Regions from separate parts of the Macrococcus epidermidis genome, predicted to be linked through region 2. Evidence: riboswitches for the same ligand, from Rfam matches in the RefSeq annotation. Region 2 holds a riboswitch; the other holds the start of a gene.
What was found. Region 2 has a riboswitch for S-adenosylmethionine ahead of metK (methionine adenosyltransferase). Riboswitches for the same ligand answer to the same signal wherever they lie in the genome.
Positions count from the first base shown of each region.

Region 1: another riboswitch for S-adenosylmethionine. It lies ahead of KFV12_RS03390 (methionine ABC transporter ATP-binding protein); the one in region 2 lies ahead of metK (methionine adenosyltransferase).

Region 1 covers NZ_CP073819.1:621,175-624,392, reverse strand. The annotation lists gene KFV12_RS03400 (MetQ/NlpA family ABC transporter substrate-binding protein) at 1-406, opposite strand, end outside; gene KFV12_RS03395 (methionine ABC transporter permease) at 425-1,090, opposite strand; gene KFV12_RS03390 (methionine ABC transporter ATP-binding protein) at 1,080-2,096, opposite strand; SAM riboswitch class I at 2,167-2,273, opposite strand; gene KFV12_RS03385 (phospholipase D family protein) at 2,762-3,218, opposite strand, start outside.
Region 2 covers NZ_CP073819.1:1,897,718-1,900,935, forward strand. The annotation lists gene KFV12_RS10005 (nuclease-related domain-containing protein) at 1-245, opposite strand, end outside; gene KFV12_RS10010 (hypothetical protein) at 490-705, shown strand; gene metK (methionine adenosyltransferase) at 883-2,076, opposite strand; SAM riboswitch class I at 2,186-2,297, opposite strand; gene pckA (phosphoenolpyruvate carboxykinase (ATP)) at 2,487-3,218, shown strand, end outside.

The DNA.
Region 1 (3,218 bases), 1.2 Mb from region 2:
GTGCTTGATTTGTCACATCATCAGGAATTGCAATTGTATCGCCTTTTTTAACATCTTTAATGTCTTTAATCTTTTTAGAATATACCCCAAGTGGTGCAAATACTGTTGTACCTACTACAGATAATTTTAAATTATGGTCTTTTTTAAACTGATCAAGGAAAGCGAAATGCTGGAATGCATTTAAATCAATTTCACCTTCTGCAAGCGCATTGTTTGGTGCAGTGTAATCCTGGAATTCAACAAATTCAATTTTTATGCCATCTTTCTCTGCTTCTTTCTTAACAACTTCCCAGACTTTAGAGTCTACGCCAGTTACACCGATCTTAACTGTCTTTTCATCTTTCTTACTACCACATGCTGCTAGCACTACGATTAAACTCAAAAATAATACGAATAATTTTTTCATCTTTTCATTCTCCTTTTTTTATAAACGACTTGTATATATGCTTGCTACTTTGTTACCAATAAATTGTGTGATTTGTACTAAGACAATCAAAATTAAAACTGTAATAAACATGACTGCAACGTCAAAACGCTGGTAGCCATATGTAAAAGCGAGATATCCTATACCACCAGCACCAACTAGACCTGCTACTGCAGAGAACTCGATGAGTGATACGGTAGTAAATGTTAAGCCTAGAATGAGTGCTCCTGCTGCTTCCGGAATTAATACTTTGAATAAAATATCAAATTTACTTGACCCCATAGATTGTGCCGCTTCAATTACACCTCGATCTACTGAAACGATATTGTTTTCCACAACACGTGCAATAGATAATGATGCAGCTAACGTCATCGGAAATATCGCTGCCCAGATTCCGATAGATGTACCTACTAAAAATCTTGTAATCGGAATCAGTGCTACGAGGAAAATAATAAATGGAATCGGTCGAATCGTATTGATCATTGCATTCAAAATTGTATTTAACACTTTATTTTCTAAAATATTACCCTTACCAGTTGCATAGAGCAGTATGCCTAACGGTAAACCAATCAGTGTAGCCAGCACTAAAGTAATTGCTACCATGATGAGTGTACTGATCGTGTGCTCTAATATTACTGGCCAGAATGTACTTAAATCAGTTTTCAAATCCTTCTACCTCCCTTATTTCTATGCCGTGCTGTGTAATTTCTGATAAGGCACTTTGAATATTTTGAACATCACCAACTGCTTCAATTAATAAATTACCAAATAATCTATCAGTTAACTCGGTTATACCGCCATACAAAATGTTAAAATCAACATGATTTGCTCTACCAATCTTACTCAATACCGGCTCAAGAATTTGCTCATGATTAAAGATAAAGCGATATAGTTTACGATTCGTAACATTAATATCTTTAGGAATGTCATCATTTAGTACACTATGCACAAAACGCTTTGTTGTTGGATGAACAGGTGTAGTAAATAGTTCAAATACTTTGTTACTCTCAACCACTCTGCCCTTTTCCATTACAGCCACTTCATCACAAATTGATTTCACAACTTCCATCTCATGGGTAATAATCACTATCGTGATATTAAGCTTTTCATTGATATCTTTTAACAGGTTTAATATTTCATCTGTCGTTTCAGGATCCAGCGCACTTGTTGCTTCATCACAAAGTAATATATCAGGATTTGTTGCTAACGCTCTTGCAATACCTACACGCTGCTTCTGTCCACCGGATAATTGATTTGGGTAATCGTCTTTCTTATCAGCAAGACCGACAAATGCCAGTAATTCGTCTACTCGCTGCTCGATTTCAGCTTTAGTATATTGTTTCGTTAGCTTTAAAGGATAACGAATATTATCACTGATAGTCTTTGCTTTAAATAAATTAAACTGCTGAAATATCATGCCGATATTTTGACGCTGTTTACGTAAATCCTTCTCTTTTAATCCAACGATATCTCTACCTTCGACATAAACATAACCAGAAGATGGTGCTTCAAGTCGATTAATTAATCTGAGTAAAGTAGATTTCCCAGCACCTGAATATCCAACAATACCGTATATTTGACCCTTCTCAATTGAAAGCGATACATCATCTAGCGCATTAATCAGACCTTTCTTTGTTTGATACGTTTTAGTCACGTGATCAATTTCAATGATTCCCATTTTTTCTCCTCCCAAAATAAAAAACGTGCACTCAGCTGGTAGCTAAATGCACGTTACACGTCCGAATTTATCTGCCAAGCGTGAGCTTGATGGAATTAGCACAGTGCTCTAAATTAGAGTCCGCTGCTGAGACTTCATCGGGCCATATCCCTCTGTCTCTCTTGATAAAATATTTATTAAGTTGTTTTACATGTTACAGTGAATCAAAATATCTGTCAACACAATTTTTAAAAAAATTTTGAGATGGTTTTTTTGGCCGATAAATCCAGTTTGTCGGCCATCATTTTTGATTTCCCTCTAATTTTGTGGATTCTTGGCCGATAAATGCTGTTTGTCGGCCATCATTTTCGATTTTCCTCTAATTTTGTGGATTCTTGGCCGATAAATCCAGTTTATCGGCCATCATTTTCGATTTCCCTCTAATTTTGTGGATTCTTGGCCGATAAATCCAGTTTGTCGGCCATCATTTTCGATTTTCCTCTAATTTTGTGGATTCTTGGCCGATAAATCCAGTTTGTCGGCCATCATTTTTGATTTCCCTCTAATTTTGTGGATTCTTGGCCGATAAATCCAGTTTATCGGCCATCATTTTCGATTTTCCTCTAATTTTGTGGATTCTTGGCCGATAAATCCAGTTTGTCGGCCATCAAATACTATTATTAAAAACTTGATAATCCACTAAACTCCTGAATGCGATAAATCACGGATTTTAAGAATGAAGGATCCTTCTTTACATCATAATGATCTGTCACATGCGCATATGTATTATCCCATTTCGCATCAAAATCCTGATCAATCTTAGTAAATACTGGTAAGCTCGATTGTCCAGAAATCATAACATCCGTCTCTAGATTTAAGTCACCGACATTACGTCTTGTTAAATTCGCACTACCTAAAATTAAAGTCGATTTATGCTTATCCTTATCCTCAAGTAATGTAAATTTCGCATGATACTGTTCGCCATGACTCACTGCCCATTTAATCTTGATGTTATCATCTGACTTTGCAATTAATTCATGCGCTACAGGTTTATTCGGAATGCCCGGTTTTTCTTTACCGAATGCTTCTTTGTTCACATCTAATATCAACTGCACATCAACACCACGTTTACTTGCA
Region 2 (3,218 bases):
ATTGTTTTCTGTAATGTTTCTTTTTGTTCTGCTAATTCTTTTTTATATTGAAGTCGAGACTTTTCACTCTCATCGTGATACTCATCTGATCTAATTTTCTGTGCTTTACGAAATTCTTCTTCTTTACGCGCAATTGATTTTTTCTTGCTGGATAATGCGAGTAACCATAAGACGAAGAATAATAAAGCCAGGACACCTAAACCAATTAACACATAAAATAAAGTACTTCCTACTTCTACTGACATATCATTCACCTTTCTAACCGTATTTCCTTTATTATAATGAAATTTCAGAAGAACTTCATCGAAAATATGAAAGTAATTTGTGAAAGTTTACTCTAATTAAAAATATTAATAAGAAATTAATATTCTGAACAAAGATTAACAATGTTTAATAAAATATAAATTCTTAATTAATAATGATATGAAATAATTTAAGTGTCCTAAAAATATTTTTGGGCAAAATTAAATTTTCTCGGAGGATGATACCATGGCAATGTATAAACGTTTATTATTAGCAGGTACTTTCGCATCAGCATTATTATTAGGTGCATGTGGTGAAGAGGAAAAAACTGACGACGCAAAAACTGAAGATGCAGCAACAACTGAAGAAGAAGCTACTGAAGATGATGCTGCTACAGAAGAAGAAACTACTGAAGATGATGCTGAAGAAGAGACTACTGAAGAAGAAACTGAAGAAGCTTAATATTTTTTTATTGACTATCTCGCATGAGGTAGTCTTTTTTCATCCTACGAATAAAGCTAAAACGGCGGAATAGAAGTGGCCACTACGACAGAAAACCGAACAAAAACTATAAATCAAAGAACGATTTATTAGTTTTGTCCGGTTTTTGCTTGTGGCAGAACACTTCTATCCCTGCCTCTATTTATTTAAATTTGCTTTTAAATCTTCAATTTTATCTGTCGCTTCCCATGGTAAATCAACATCTGTACGACCGAAGTGACCGTAAGCAGCTGTTTGTTTATAAATTGGGCGGCGAAGATCTAACATCTGAATGATACCTGCTGGACGTAAGTCGAATGTTTTACGTACTGCATCAACAAGTTGTTGTTCAGTGTATTCAGAAGTACCATAAGTTTCAACTGAAATAGATACGGGTTGTGCTACACCGATCGCATAAGCTAATTGTACTTCACATTTGTCAGCTAGACCTGCTGCAACGATGTTCTTCGCAACATAACGCGCTGCATAAGCACCACTACGGTCAACTTTAGTCGCATCTTTACCAGAGAATGCACCACCACCGTGACGCGCATATCCGCCGTAAGTATCTACGATAATCTTACGGCCAGTAAGACCAGCATCCCCTTGAGGTCCACCGATTACGAAACGACCAGTTGGATTGATGAAATATTTTGTTTCTTCATCAATTAATTCAGCTGGAACAACTGGTTTAATAACGTGTTCTTTAATATCAGCCTGAATTTGTTCTAATTCAATCTTCTCATGGTGTTGAGATGAGATAACGATCGTGTCAATTCTTTTCGGTTTACCCGCTTCGTCATACTCAACAGTAACTTGTGTCTTACCATCTGGACGTAAGTATTCTAAAGTGCCATCTTTACGCACTGCAGTCAGACGGCGTGCTAATTCATGAGATAATGAAATTGGTAAAGGCATTAAGCTTTCAGTTTCATTACATGCAAATCCAAACATTAAACCTTGGTCACCAGCACCGATTGATTCGATATCTGAGTCAGATAAGTTACCACGGTCTTCTAATGCACGGTCTACCCCTTGAGCAATATCAGGCGACTGCTCATCGATTGCAGTAAGTACTGCCATCGTCTGGAAGTCATAGCCGAATTTAGCACGTGTATATCCGATTTCTTTTACAGTATCACGTACTACTTTAGGAATATCAACATATGTTGATGTAGTAATTTCACCTGCGATTAATGCCATACCTGTTGTTACTGATGTTTCACACGCTACACGTGCTTTTGGATCTCCTGTAAGAATTGCATCTAAGATTGCATCTGAAATTTGGTCAGCAATTTTATCTGGATGTCCTTCTGTTACTGATTCTGACGTAAATAATTTACGATCTGTCATTTATAAACACTCCTAATAAATATATATTTCACGGTTCAAGCTATAAATAAAAAATAGCCCTCTCTCCTATTAAGAGAGAAGGCTAATTATACATAATTAGTCCATTCTGCTCTTATCGTTCAGACAGCTGTCTGCAAACGGTTTGGCACCTTACTTAACAATGAAGTTAAGGGTTGCTGGGCTTCAAAGGGTCCATGTCCCTCCACCACTCTGGATAAGAGAATCCGCAAGTTAGATAATACTAAACTTTTTGTACACTGTCAATATATCGGATTGATTCACAAATTTTCTGAATAATATTTTATCTATAAAATTTTATTTATATTTAATGTAACACTTAAAACCTTATGTTATACTATTTCATGAAACTGCTTACATCAGCAGAAAATATAAACTTGGGGGACCTTTTAATGAGCGAACAAATCTTTGGTAAACTAGATAACTTATTAAAGAGTGATAGCGTATTAAATCAATTATCAAGAACACAGTTAATCAACGAAATTTTAGCAAATCGTGAAGGTGTATTAACAGAGTCAGGTGCTGTCAGAACTGAAACTGGTAAATATACAGGTCGTTCACCAAAAGATAAATTTATCGTTGAAGAAGAAGAAACAAAAGACCAAATCGACTGGGGTACAATCAACCAACCTATCTCTGAAGATATCTTCTTAAAATTATTAGACCGCGTTTTAGACTATTTAGGAACAAAAGATAAAGTTTATGAATTCAATGGTTATGCAGGTGCAGATCCTGCTACTCAATTAAATTTACGCGTCATCAATGAGTTAGCATGGCATAACTTATTTGCACGTACAATGTTTATCCGACCTGAAACATTCAATGAAGGTATCTTAATCGATCCAGACTTCACTATCATTTCTGCGCCACACTTTAAAGCAGATCCAAAAATCGATGGTACAAATTCTGAAACATTTATCATTACAAGTTTCAAACATAAAATTATCTTAATCGGTGGTACTGAATATGCTGGAGAAATGAAAAAAGGTATCTTCGGTGTAATGAACTACTTATTACCAACACAAGGTGTAATGAGTATGCATTGTTCAGCAAACGTTGGTGAAAATAAAGACGTTGCGTTATTCTTCGGTTTATCAGGAACAGGTAAAACAACTTTATCAGCT